One region of the Bradyrhizobium sp. USDA 4354 genome, then DNA from elsewhere that is predicted to be linked to it. Evidence: predicted binding sites of a transcription regulator. Region 1 holds the regulator's gene; the other holds the start of a gene.
What was found. Region 1 encodes PhoB, which activates phosphate uptake and scavenging genes when phosphate is short. Its sites were predicted from a motif close to TGTCATNNANCTGTCAT; they were not measured.

Region 1 (6,914 bases):
TAGCGCGACAGCACGCGCGCAGTATCGGCGATGGTCTCGCCACGGCCGAGCTGCATCTCGGCGCCGGTGAGCATGATCGCCTCGCCGCCGAGTTGGCGCATGCCGACGTCGAACGACACGCGGGTGCGGGTCGAGGGACGCTCGAAGATCATCGCTAGCGTCTTGCCTTCGAGCGGCCTGACCGGCTGATGCGCCTTCTGCTTTGCCTTCATGGCGGAAGAGGCGGCGAGCATGCTCTTGAGCTCCGACAGCGGCAGCTCGTTGATGTCCAAAAAGTGCTTTGGAGCTTTGTTGGGCGTCTTGCTCATCAGCTTGCCGCCCGCTTGGTGTGGCTGGACGAGATCGCAGTGCAGGCGCGTTCGAGCCGCCCGACGCTGTCCTCGATCTCCGCTTCGGTGACGATCAACGGCGGCAGGAAGCGCACGACATTGTCACCGGCCCCGACGGTGAGCAGTTTTTCGGCGCGCAGCGCCGCGACGAGATCGCCCGAGGCCACCACGGCTTTGATACCGATCAGGAGGCCCTCGCCGCGCACCTCGCTGACGATATCGGGATGACGGTCGATCACGGAGGCAAGCTTCTGCTTGAGCAGCAGCGACATCTTCTGCACGTGGTCGAAGAAGCCGGGCTTGAGCATGACGTCGAGCACGGCGTTCGCAGCCGAGATCGCGAGCGGATTGCCGCCGAAGGTCGAGCCGTGCGAGCCGGGCCCCATGCCAGCGGCCGCGTCCGCAGTCGCGAGCACCGCGCCGATCGGGAAGCCGCCGCCGAGCGCCTTGGCGAGCGACATCACGTCAGGTGTGACGCCGGTGCGCCTATAAGCGAAGAGATCGCCGGTGCGGCCCATGCCGGTCTGCACCTCATCGAACGCGAGCAATAGGCCGTGCTCGTTGCAGAGCTCGCGCAGCGCCTTCAGGAAGCCGGGAAGCGCAGAACGAACGCCACCCTCGCCCTGGATCGGCTCGATCAGGATGCCGGCGGTGTGCGGGCCGATCGCCTTCTTCACGGCTTCCAGATCGCCATGTGGCACCTGGTCGAACCCGTCCATCGGCGGACCGAAGCCCTCGAGATATTTTGCAGATCCGGTGGCGGCGAGCGTCGCCAGTGTCCGGCCGTGGAAGGCGCCCTCGAAGGTGATGATGCGGTAGCGCTCCGGGTGTCCCTTGGAGAAGTGATGGTGGCGCACCAGCTTGATCACGCCTTCCAGCGCCTCTGCGCCGGAATTGCAGAAGAACACGAAATCCGCAAAGCTCTCGTTGCAGAGACGGCTTGCGAGCTTCTCGCCGTCCGGGCTCTGGAACAGGTTCGACATGTGCCACAGCTTCGTCGCCTGCTCCTGCAACGCCTTGACCAGCGCGGGATGAACGTGGCCGAGCGCATTCACCGCCACGCCCGAGGTGAAATCGAGATAGCGATCGCCATTGGCCGCGATCAGCCAGCAGCCTTCGCCGCGCTCGAAACCGAGGTCGGCCCTGGCGAAAACGGGGAGCAAATGCGGCGCGGCGCTCTTGGTCATGACGTCACTTGAATGTTGCGGACGGTGTGACGCGTGCATTGCGCAACGCACCATCGACCGGCCCGGAAAACGAAACGTGCCGCCTTTTAAGGGCGGCACGTAAGACTATCTTATGCTTGGCAAGACGGGTGTCAATGCCGCCCGGAAAGCCTCGCGAAACGCTCAATCCGTAGTCTTGCGGTGCCGATTTTGCGGGGTTTTCACCACGGAACATGTGGAAGCGAGTCGGCGGACTCTTGCGCGGGAGTCACGCCATATTGTAGCGTTTAGCCTGTCAGATACGACATCTCGTGCAGCGGTTCTGATCCCAAGAGTCCTCATGTACCGGCGTAAACGTTCGGGCGTCTTGAGCGCGCCCGGCGAGCCTTAAGGGATTCGGGCGGCACGGGTTTTTCAAGGCTTTAGGCATTCGCTGCGAAGGCCCCAGGATGGCAGGCGCGCAGCGAGGGAAAGGGTGCAATGACGGTTTTGACCTGGTCCGATGATCGCGTCGAGCAGCTGAAAAAGCTCTGGGAGGCCGGACTTTCGGCCAGCCAGATCGCGGCGGAGCTCGGCAATGTGACCCGCAATGCCGTGATCGGCAAGGTGCACCGGCTCGGCCTGTCCGGCCGCGCCAAGAGCCCTTCATCGGCAGCGCCCCGGCCGCGCAAGGCGCGGCCCGCGCAGCACATGATGCGGGTGACCCGCCCGGTCGCGCGCGGCAACACCGCGCTGGCGCAGGCCTTCGAGGTCGAGGTGGAGGCCGAGCCTGTTACCTACGACAACGTGGTGCCGATGAGCCAGCGGCTGTCGCTGCTGGAATTGAACGAGGCGACCTGCCACTGGCCGGTCGGCGATCCATCGAGCCCGGATTTCTTCTTCTGCGGCGGCAAGGCGCTGTCCGGCCTGCCCTACTGCGCCCAGCATTCGCGCGTGGCCTATCAGCCCGCAGCGGATCGCCGTCGCGCGCCGGCGAAGCCGGGCACGCGGTGAGTTTGTTGATCTAGCTGATGGCAGTCGTCACACGATGACGGCTCAACACATCCGATGTCGTCCCGGACAAGCGCGCCAAAAGCGCGCGCAGATCCGGGACCCATAGCCACCGCGAGATGTGGTTACGGACTCGGAGTTATCTTTACCGCGCAGCATTCACGTTCTGTGGTTATGGGTCCCGGATTGCGCTTGTCCGGGACGACACTGAGTGTGTCGCTAAGGCTTCCCAAACCCCTTACGTCTGCTCGGCCTTCGCGAAGCGATCGTCCAGCGCATAGCCGGCGCCGCGGACGGTGCGGATCGGATCCTGCTCGCGGCCGAGATTGAGCAGCTTGCGGAGGCGGCCGATATGGACGTCGACGGTGCGCTCGTCGATGTAGATGTCGCGGCCCCAGACGCTGTCGAGCAGCTGCTCGCGCGAGAACACGCGGCCCGGATGCTCCAGGAAGAACTCCAGTAGACGATATTCGGTCGGGCCGAGATCGATTGGCCGGCCCGAGCGCGCCACGCGGCGCTTGTCGCGATCGAGCTCGATATCGCCATAGGCGAGCACGGTGGCGAGCCGCTCGGGGCTGGCGCGCCTGAGCAGGCCCTTCACGCGCGCAAGCAGCTCCGGCACCGAGAACGGCTTGACGATGTAATCATCGGCGCCGGTCGCAAGTCCCCGCACCCGCTCGCTCTCCTCGCCGCGCGCGGTAAGCATGATGATCGGCAGCTGCTTGGTTTCGGGGCGGGTACGAAGCCGCCGGCACAGCTCGATGCCCGACAGGCCCGGCAGCATCCAGTCGAGCACGATCAGATCGGGAATGTGCTCCTTGAGGCGGGTGTCGGCGTCGTCGCCGCGCATCACCGTCTCGACGTCATAGCCGTCGCCTTCGAGGTTGTAGCGGAGAAGCTCGGTGAGAGCCTCCTCGTCCTCAACCACCATAATGCGTGCGCCCATGTTGTCGTCGCTCCTTAGGTATTCGGCACCGTCGTGGCGAAGGTCGTCATGTCGCCCTTCGGCCGCTTGTCGGTGATCGCCTGGCCCTCGATCATGTAGAACACGGTCTCGGCGATGTTGGTGGCGTGGTCGCCGATCCGCTCGATGTTCTTGGCACAGAACATCAGGTGGATGCAGAACGAGATGTTGCGCGGATCCTCCATCATATAGGTGAGGAGCTCGCGGAACAGCGAGGTGCAGATAGCATCGACTTCCTCGTCGCCCTTCCACACCGTCATCGCCGCCGGCAGATCGTGCGCTGCATAGGCGTCCAGCACCGACTTGACCTGCTGCTGCACGAGGTCGGTCATGTGTTCCAGGCCGCGGAACAGCTTGAGCGGATGAAAGTCCGTCTCCAGCGCCGCGACGCGCTTGCCCATGTTCTTGGCGAGGTCGCCGATGCGCTCGAGATCGGTCGCAACGCGCATGGCGCCGACGATCTCGCGCAGGTCGACTGCCATCGGCTGGCGGCGGGCGATGGTGAGCACGGCGCGCTCCTCGATGCGCTTCTGCAGCGCGTCGAGCTCGGCGTCGGTGGCGACGACGCGCTGGCCGAGCGCGACGTCGCGGCGGATCAGCGCGTCGACGGAATCGACGATCATGCGCTCGGCTATGCCGCCCATCTCGGCGACCAGGCGGGTGAGCTCCTGGAGGTCGGTGTCGAAGGCCTTTGCGGTATGTTCAGAACCCATGTTCCGTCTCCTCAGCCGAACCGGCCGGTGATGTAATCCTGCGTGCGCCGGTCGCTCGGCGACGTGAAGATCTTGCTGGTGTCATCGAACTCGATTAGCTCGCCGAGATACATGAAGGCGGTCTTGTCGGAGACGCGCGCCGCCTGCTGCATGTTGTGCGTGACGATCGCGATCGTGTAGTTCTCGGACAGCTCCTGGATCAGCTCCTCGACCTTGGCAGTCGAGATCGGATCGAGCGCCGAGCAGGGCTCGTCGAACAGGATCACCTCGGGCCGCACCGCGACGGTCCGCGCGATGCAGAGGCGTTGCTGCTGGCCGCCGGAAAGCGACAGGCCGGAGGCATTGAGCTTGTCCTTGACCTCGTTCCACAGCGCGCCGCCGCGTAGCGCCTTCTCGACGCGGTCGTCCATCTCCGACTTCGAGATCTTCTCATACAGACGAATGCCGAAGGCGATGTTCTCATAGATCGTCATCGGGAACGGCGTCGGCTTCTGGAACACCATGCCGACCCGCGCCCGCAGCAGGTTGAGGTCCAGCTTGGCGTCGAGAATGTTGGTGTGGTCGAGCAGCAGCTGGCCGGTGGCGCGCTGGCCAGGATAGAGATCGTACATCCTGTTGAAAATGCGCAGCAGGGTCGACTTGCCGCAACCGGACGGGCCGATGAAGGCCGTGACGCGATTGGTACCGAGCGCCAGATTGATGTTCTTCAGCGCGTGGTGCTCACCGTAGTAAAAATTCAGGTTGCGCGCGGTGACCTTAGCGGGCGCCTCGGGCAGCGGCTGCGAGCCGGGATGAACGGTCGGCGCGCTGACGGAAATAGACATTTCACTCATTTTGCAGTCCTCTCGGCGCCAATGATGCGCGCGCCAATGTTCAGGGCAAGCACGGTCAGGGTGATCAGCAGCGCGCCGCTCCAGGCGAGCTGCTTCCAGTAGGCGTAGGGGCTCTGCACGAAATTGTTGATGGTCACGGGCAAGTTGGCCATCGTCTTGTCCAGACCCAGGCTGAAGAACTGGTTCGAGAGCGCGGTGAACAGCAGCGGCGCAGTCTCCCCGGCGACGCGGGCAGTTGCGAGCAGCACGCCGGTGATGAGGCCGGAGCGCGCGGCGCGATAGGCGATCCGCTTGATCACCAGCGAGCGCGGCAGGCCGAGCGCACTGGCGGCTTCGCGCAGCGGATTCGGCACCAGCAGCAGCATGTCTTCCGTGGTGCGCACCACGACCGGGATCACGATGACGGCGAGCGCCAGCGCGCCTGCGATCGCCGAGAAGCCTCGCATCGGCACCACCACCGCGCCGTAGATGAACAGGCCGATGATGATCGAGGGCGCCGACAAGAGAATGTCGTTGATGAAACGGATCACCGAGGTCAGCCTGTCGTTGCGGCCGTACTCGGCGAGATAGGTGCCGGCGAACAGGCCGAGCGGCGCGCCGATGCCGACGCCGAGCACGGTCATGATCAGCGAGCCGACGATGGCGTTGCGCAGGCCGCCCTCGGTCGATCCGGGCGGCGGCGTGTCAGCAGTGAAGACCTGGAGGTTGAGCCCGGCCAGGCCGTTGTAGAGCAGCGTGATTAGGATCAGCGCTAGCCAGGTGACGCCGAAGGCGGCAGCGGCGATGCAGAGCCCGCGGATGATGATGTCTCCGCGGCGGCGGCGTGCGTAAATCGGGTTCATGTCACTTCCCCGCCTTCTGTTCCAGGCGCATCAGCATCAGCCGCGCAGCTGCGAGCACGAAGAACGTCAACACGAACAGCAGCAAACCGAGCAGGATCAGACCGGACTGGTGCAGGCCGTCGCTCTCGGCGAACTCCGATGCGATCGCCGCCGAGATCGTGGTGCCTGGGGCGAAGATCGACGAGGAGATGCGGAACGAGTTGCCGATGATGAAGGTCACCGCCATGGTCTCGCCGAGGGCGCGGCCCAGCGCCAGCATGACGCCGCCGATGATGCCGACGCGTGTGTAGGGGATCACCACGCTGCGAACGACTTCCCAGGTGGTGCAGCCGACGCCGTAGGCGGCTTCCTTCAAGACCGGCGGCACCGTCTTGAACACGTCGACCGAGATCGAGGTGATGAAGGGCAGCACCATGATGGCGAGGATCAGCGCAGCGTTGAACAGGCTGAGATAGGAGGGGGGCCCGGCAAAGATCGCGCCCAGCACAGGGACGCCGTCGAAGACCTTGATCATGAAGGGTTGGAAGGTGTTGGCCAGGAACGGGCCCAACACGAAGAAGCCCCACATGCCGTAGATGATCGAGGGAATGCCGGCGAGCAGCTCGACCGCCATGCCGATCGGGCGGCGCAGCCATTGCGGGCAGAGCTCGGTGAGGAAGATTGCAATGCCGAGACCGACGGGAATGGCAATCAGCATCGCGATGAAGGAGGTGACGAGCGTTCCGTACATCGGCCCGAGCGCGCCGAGCACCGGCGGATCGGCCGAGGGCGCCCAGCGCTGCGTCCACAGGAAGGAGATGCCGTATTCCTTCATCGCCGGGAACGCACCGACCATCAGCGAGATGATGATGCCGCCGAGGATCAGCAGCACCGAGATAGCGGAAAGCCGCGTGATCCAGTAAAAGGTGACATCGCCGAGCTTGAACGCGCTCAAGGCCTTGGCGCGGTCATACGGTCCGGCGTCGTCGATTACATCGCTCTGAACGGCCATCTCTGCCACGCCGATCCCCTGTGCCCGTTTGATATACGCTTGTTTTTGTTCTCGCGCCCCGGATACGGCGCTAGCCTATCCGGGGC
Region 2 (6,914 bases), 170 kb from region 1:
AGCTGCCAGAGACGCTCGGGGATGTTGAGACGATGCAGCAGCTCCCCGGCGCGCGCTTGTGCATCGGTCCGGCTCATACCGTTCACGACCAGCGGCTCGGCGACGACGTCGATGGTCGCGACCCGCGGCACTGCGCGCAGGAACTGGCTGACATAGCCGATGGTGGAGCGGCGGATGTTGAGGACCTGCCGCGGTTCGGCCGTGGCGAGGTCGATTACCGTGCCGCGATGGCGGATGCCGATGCGGCCGCTGTCGCAACGGTAATTGCCGAAGATCATTTTCAGGATCGACGATTTGCCGGCGCCTGACGGGCCCGACAGAACGACGCATTCGCCCGGATTGACGTGGAAGCTCACGCCGCTGACGACGGGCAATTCGACGCCGCCTTGCAAGTGCATCGTGAAGGTCTTTTGCGCATCGACGATGTCGATCATGGCGGTCATCGGAGGGCTCATGGCGGTAGAATCGAGGAGACGAGGAGCTGGGTATAGGGCTCGCGGGGATCGTCGAGCACCTGGTCGGTAAGGCCGGTCTCGATGACGCGACCGCCTTTCATCACCATCACGCGGTGCGACAACAGGCGTGCGACCGCGAGATCGTGAGTGACGATGATGACGGCGAGGTGCAGCTCGGCGACGAGGCTGCGCAGGAGGTCGAGCAAGCGCGCCTGCACGGAGACGTCGAGGCCGCCGGTCGGCTCGTCCATGAACACCAGCCGCGGCTCGGTAACGAGGTTGCGGGCGATCTGGAGCCGCTGGCGCATGCCGCCGGAATAGGTGCGCGGCGCATCGTCAATGCGCGCGACATCGATCTCGACGCGGGTGAGCCAGTCCGACGCGGTCTCACGGATGCGGCCGTAGTGATTCCAGCCCACGGCCATCAGCCGCTCGCCGACATTGGCGCCGGCCGAGACCGCCATGCGCAAGCCCTGCGCGGGATCCTGGTGCACGAAACCCCAATCGGTGCGGAACAGGAAGCGCCGTTCGGCTTCGCCCAGCGTGGCGAGATCGCGGGTCACGCCGTCGCGCATCCGGTACGACACGTGCCCCGCGCTCGGCGCAAGCTGGCCCGACAGCAATTGCAGCAGCGTCGATTTGCCGGAACCGGATTCGCCGACGATCGCCAGCACCTCGCCGGGATAGAGCGAGAACGAGACGTCGCGGCAGGCATTAATGCGGCCGAACGACTTGCTGAGGGATTTTGCGACCAGCAGCGGCTCGTCGTTGTCAATCACATCCTGATCAGCCATTCGCGGCCTCCTGCGCCTTGTCCTTGTACGGCGCGGCACTGAGGCTGCCGTGATGGCCGGCGGCCTGGCGGCCCTCGCAATAATCGGTGTCCGAGCACACGAACATGCGGCCGCCCTTATCGTCGGTCACGATCTCGTCGAGGTACGAATTCTCCGCACCACAGAGCGCGCAGGGCGCGTTGAAGCGGTAGGGCTCGAACGGATGATCCTCGAAATCGAGCGAGACCACCTGGGTGTAGGGCGGGATCGCATAGATGCGCTTCTCGCGGCCGGCGCCGAACAATTGCAGCGCCGGGCAATTGTCCATCTTGGGATTGTCGAATTTCGGCGTCGGCGACGGGTCCATCACGTAGCGGGCATTGACCTTCACCGGATAGGCGTAGGCGGTCGCGATGTGGCCGAAGCGGGCGATGTCCTCATAGAGTTTTACATGCATCAGGCCGTATTCGGCCAGCGCATGCATGCGCCGCGTCTCGGTCTCGCGCGGCTCGAGGAAGCGCAGCGGCTCGGGGATCGGCACCTGATAGACCAGCACCTGGTTCTCGTTCAGCGCCGTCTCCGGGATGCGGTGACGGGTCTGGATCACGGTTGCCTCGTCCGTCGCCGTCGTCGTGGCGACGCCGGCGGTCTTGGCGAAGAACTTTCGGATCGAGATCGCATTGGTAGTGTCGTCGGAGCCCTGGTCGATCACCTTCAGCACGTCCTGCGGGCCGAGGATCGCGGCGGTGACCTGTACGCCGCCGGTGCCCCAGCCATAGGGCATCGGCATCTCGCGACTGGCGAACGGCACCTGATAGCCGGGGATCGCGATCGCCTTGAGGATCGCGCGGCGGATCATGCGCTTGGTCTGCTCGTCGAGATAGGCGAAGTTGTAGGCGGGCGCGTTCATTCCGCGGCCTCCTTCATTTCATCGGGCGTATTGGCATCGGCGAACTCCTGACGCAGCTTGCGCAAGAGACCAAGCTCGGACTGGAAGTCGACATAATGCGGCAGCTTCAGATGCTCGACGAAGCCGGTCGCCTGGACGTTGTCCGAATGCGACATCACGAACTCTTCGTCCTGCGCCGGGGCCAAGGCCTCCTCGCCGAGCTCACGGGCGCGCAATGCGCGGTCGACCAGCGCCATCGACATGGTCTTGCGCTCGCTCTGGCCGAAGGCGAGGCCGTAGCCGCGGGTGAAGCACGGCGCTTCCGTCGCCGATCCCTTGAACTGGTTGACCATCTGACACTCGGTGAGCGCGATGGCGCCGAGCGGCACGGCAAAGCCGGCGTCTTCCGCGAGGAATTCGACCTCGACCTCGCCGAGGCGGATCTCGCCGACAAAGGGATGGTTGCGGCCATAGCCGCGCTGGGTGGAATAGCCCATCGCGAGGAGAAAGCCTTCGTCACCGCGCGCCAGATTTTGCAGGCGCAGGTCGCGGTCGGCCGGGAAGTTCAGCGGCTCGCGGGTGAGATCGCCGACGCTGGCGCCGTCCTCGGCCTCTGGCGATGATTCGATCAGCCCGTCGCGGCCGAGAATGTCGGTGACGCGCGGCGTCGGCGCGGTGGAGGCTTCGGCCGCCGCCGGGGCCTCCGGCACAAAACCCTGGCTAAGCGAGGGATCGAGCAGGCGGTGGGTGTAGTCGAAGGTGGGGCCGAGGATCTGGCCACCGGGAATGTCCTTGAAGGTCGCGGACACTCGCCGCTGCACCCGCATGGCGCCGGTGTCGACCGGCTCGCTGGCGCCGAAGCGCGGCAGGGTGGCGCGGAAGGCGCGGACCAGGAAGATCGCCTCGATCAGATCGCCGCGCGCCTGCTTGATCGCGAGCGCCGCAAGCTCGCGGTCATAGAGCGAGCCTTCGCTCATGACACGGTCGACGGCAAGCCCAAGCTGCTCCGAGATCTGGTCGAGCGTGACTTCTGCAACGCCTTGATCGCCGCGCCGCTTATGCGCGAGCAGGCGATGGGCATTCTCGATGGCGCGTTCGCCGCCTTTGACTGCGACATACATGCTTCAGCTTCCCTTGCTCACGACGCGCGTGGTGCGGGGGATCGCGACCACGACGTCATCGGCGACCAGCACCGCATCGATGCCGCGCGGAAACAGTGCTTCGTTCATACGCAACCGCTCGAACAGGTCGAAAGGCTCGATCGACGCCTGCAGCGCAGCGACACCGTCGATGCCGGGGCCGCGCAACTCGAAGCTATGCCCCGAGACCAGGCTATCGACCTGGATGATCACCGTGGTCGAGCGGTCCGGATATTCGCTGGTGCCGAGCGCGAAGCGCTCGAGCGAGTGCAGCGCACCGCCGTTGCTGATCAACGCGAAGCTCGCGATCGAGCAATCCTGCACGACCGGCGCGCCCGTGTGAAATTTCAGCCATTTCACCACGTCCGAGCTCTCCGCCATCCGCGCATCGAGCCAGAGCGGCGTATCGTGGTCGAACAGCGTCAGTGCGATCGCGGCGGTGCCTCGCATCATCGGCCCTGGCGCTCCCGCCATCGGCACGATGCGCTGAACCGAGCCCGGCCGCGCCATTGCGTCCATGACCGAGCGAAAGGTCGATTGCGCCGACAAGACCTTGTCGGCGAAACCCGGCGGCAGCTCCGCAATCGTGGTCATGACCTCATCCCTCACCGCGCACCATGGTGTAGAAATCAACCTTCGTCGCGGCGATCTCTTCCGCCGCCCGCTTCCGCCTGACCATCAGCTGCTCGCGCAACGGCGCGATAACGTTGTGCTCGACGAGCCCGCCGAAATCGCAGGACTGCACCAGCGCATCGCACAGCGCGATCAGCCGCGCCTTCTCACTGTTGCGCCCGAGCGTGTAGCCGAACCCGACCTCCCCGCTCGCAAGCCGCACCGCGGCGCGCGACACCGTGGCTTCACCGAGATTGAACGGCGCGCCGTCGCCGCCGACCCGGCCGCGCAGCATGACGAGGCCGTTTTCGGGCGCCCGCAGATCCTGATGGGCCGGCAAGGCCGAGTCCAAGGCCAAGTTGCGGAGGCGAGCGGCGATCTCGCCCGCCTCCGCGTGCGCCAGCACCGCCATTGCGGCCTTGCGCTGGGCTTGCTGGTTGTTGTGCTGCGTCACCTGGTCCACCGAACTCTTCACAGAACTTGCCGCATCGAAGTTGTCTATGATAATAGACAACTTCATACGGACGCGCCATGACTGTTTCGTGACAATGATGTGATTTTCGGGCTAGGCTGACCGACGACATGAGCATGCAGGACACAGCCTCCTCGGGCGTGGCGCTATGGCGCCTCGTTGCCGATGGCATCGAGCGCGGCATCGCCGACGGCCGCTTTGCGGCCGGCGACAAGCTGCCGGGCGAGATGGAGATCGCCGAAACCTATCGCGTCAACCGCCACACCGTGCGGCGCGCGCTGGCAGCCCTTGCCGAGCGCGGCCTGGTGCGCGCCGAGCGCGGCAGCGGAACCTATGTCGAGGCACAGAAACTCGCCTATCCTTTGCGCTCGCGCACGCGTTTTTCCGAGATCGTCGGCGCCGATGGCCGCGAGCCGCATGGCCGGCTGATCGAGGCGAGCAATGACATCGCGACGCGCGAGCTCGCGCGGGAATTGGGATTGAAGGCCGGCGCGCCCTTGGTGCGGATCGAAGCGATCCGCCTCGCCGACCGCACGCCGATCTGTGTTTCCACCACCTGGCTGTCGGCGGAACTGTTTCCGGATGCGGGCGCCGTGTTCGCGGCGACGCGCTCGATGACGAAACTGCTCGCACATTACGGCGTGCGCGATTATCGCCGCGGCGCGACCCGAATCACCGCCGGCATCGTCGACGCCACCGACGCCGCACGGCTCGATCTGGCGCTGGGGCGGCCGATCCTGGTGGTGGACGCCACCGACCACGATCTCACGGGCAAGCCGCTGGTGACCAAGCATTCGCGGTTCGCCGCGGAGCGGGTGGAGTTTTTGGTGGAGTCGTAGGGGACCCTCTCCACAAAACCGGAGCCGTAGGGTGGGCAAAGGCGCACTTGCGCCGTGCCCACGATCTTTCCAAGATTCGCGAGAAGCGGTGGGCACGCTTCGCTTTGCCCACTCTACGGCGCCTTTGCTCAGGCGACAGCGCGCCTTCCGATGATCGCAAAGCGCAGCTTGCCGGAGATGAAATCGATCGCGGCGACCGCAACCAGGATCATCAGGATCAGGAACGACACCTTCTGCCATTCCAGCACGCGGATCTGCTCCGCGAGCTGGAGGCCGATGCCGCCGGCGCCGACAATGCCGATGATGGTGGCCGAGCGGGTGTTGGATTCGATGAAATAGAGCACCTGGCCTGCGATCACCGGCAGGACCTGCGGCAACAGGCCGAAGCGGATCTCGTGCAGCGCGCTGCCGCCGGAGGCACGGATACCTTCGACCTGCTTCTGGTCGGCGCTCTCGATCGCTTCCGAGAACAGCTTGCCGAACGCACCGAAGTCCGCCACCGCGATGGCGAGCACCCCAGCGAACGGGCCGAGCCCGACGACGTTGATCCACACCAGCGCCCAGATCAGCGTATCGACGCCGCGGATCGAATCGAGGACGCGGCGGACGGGGAAACGCAGGATGTTCGACGGCACGATGTTGCGCGCCGCGAGCAGGCTGACCGGCAGCGCGAAGACCGCGGCCAGCGTGGTGCCGAGCAGCGCGATCGACAGCGTCTCGCCCAGTGCCTTCAGGTAGACCGGCAGCGAGGAGCCGGGATCCGGCGGGATCATCATCAGGCTGATCCAGCCGAGCTGGCTGAGGCCGGCGAAGAAGCGCGACGGCGAGAAGTCGAGATCGACGAGACCGTAAATCAGGATCGCGAACGCAGCGACGATCATCGCGGGTGTCGCGAGCCGTGCCGAGGCCGGCCGGTCGAACACATCGGGATAGCGCGCACGCATCTCGCGCGTATCGACCTCCTGCGGCCTCGTCACGTCCGCGCCTCCTTGCCGAACAGGCGGCCGCGCAGCCAGCCGGTGGTGATGTCGATGACGAAGACGGTAATGATGATGGTGAGCAGGATGGCGCTGACGTCCGAATAGTAGAACTTGCGGATGGCGACGACGAGCTCCTGGCCGATGCCACCGGCGCCGACGAAGCCCATGACGGAGGCCTCGCGGACATTGATCTCGAAGCGAAGCAGCGCATAGCTGGCATAGCCGGCGGTCACCTGCGGCACGACCGCAAAACGCATGCAGGACAGCCAGCTGGCCCCGGTCGAGCGGATGCCTTCGACCGGTTTCATGTCGGCATTCTCGACGATCTCCGAGAACAACTTGCCAAGCGCGCCGGTGGAGTGGATCGCGATCGCGAGCACGCCGGCCATCGGTCCGAGCCCGAAGGCGATGACGAAGACCAGAGCGAACACGATGCCGGGGACCGTGCGGGCGAATTCGAGCAGCCGCCGCACCACGAAGCGCAGCCACGGCGCGGGCGAGGTGTTCTCGGCCGCAAAGAAGTTGAGGGCGAAGGCGAACGTCGCGCCGATCAGCGTGCCGACATAGGAGATCAGTAGCGTCTCACCCAGCATCTTCAGCCATTTGCGCCAGCCCCAGAGCCACTCGCCGAAATCGGTCCAGACCCGCTGGCCGTTCTCGAGCGTGAGGATGCGGTCGAAATAGCTGACGAAATTGCCGAAATAGGTGAACAGCGTGCGCAGATTCACTTCGGCGCCGATCGCGGCGAGAACCAG

Region 2: the regulator PhoB is predicted to act here: its motif matches at 4,400-4,416, upstream of phnF (phosphonate metabolism transcriptional regulator PhnF).

Annotation. Positions count from the first base shown of each region.
Region 1 covers NZ_JBSSDC010000001.1:1,120,078-1,126,991, forward strand. Annotated here, with positions in the region: gene argF (ornithine carbamoyltransferase) at 1-308, opposite strand, end outside; gene ACVIIV_RS05370 (acetylornithine transaminase) at 308-1,516, opposite strand; gene ACVIIV_RS05375 (GcrA family cell cycle regulator) at 1,976-2,488, shown strand; gene phoB (phosphate regulon transcriptional regulator PhoB) at 2,724-3,431, opposite strand; gene phoU (phosphate signaling complex protein PhoU) at 3,446-4,162, opposite strand; gene pstB (phosphate ABC transporter ATP-binding protein PstB) at 4,174-4,995, opposite strand; gene pstA (phosphate ABC transporter permease PstA) at 4,992-5,837, opposite strand; gene pstC (phosphate ABC transporter permease subunit PstC) at 5,839-6,828, opposite strand.
Region 2 covers NZ_JBSSDC010000001.1:952,353-959,266, forward strand. Annotated here, with positions in the region: gene phnL (phosphonate C-P lyase system protein PhnL) at 1-443, opposite strand, end outside; gene phnK (phosphonate C-P lyase system protein PhnK) at 452-1,249, opposite strand; gene ACVIIV_RS04565 (alpha-D-ribose 1-methylphosphonate 5-phosphate C-P-lyase PhnJ) at 1,242-2,138, opposite strand; gene ACVIIV_RS04570 (carbon-phosphorus lyase complex subunit PhnI) at 2,135-3,238, opposite strand; gene phnH (phosphonate C-P lyase system protein PhnH) at 3,242-3,850, opposite strand; gene phnG (phosphonate C-P lyase system protein PhnG) at 3,855-4,331, opposite strand; gene phnF (phosphonate metabolism transcriptional regulator PhnF) at 4,451-5,179, shown strand; gene phnE (phosphonate ABC transporter, permease protein PhnE) at 5,308-6,156, opposite strand; gene phnE (phosphonate ABC transporter, permease protein PhnE) at 6,153-6,914, opposite strand, start outside.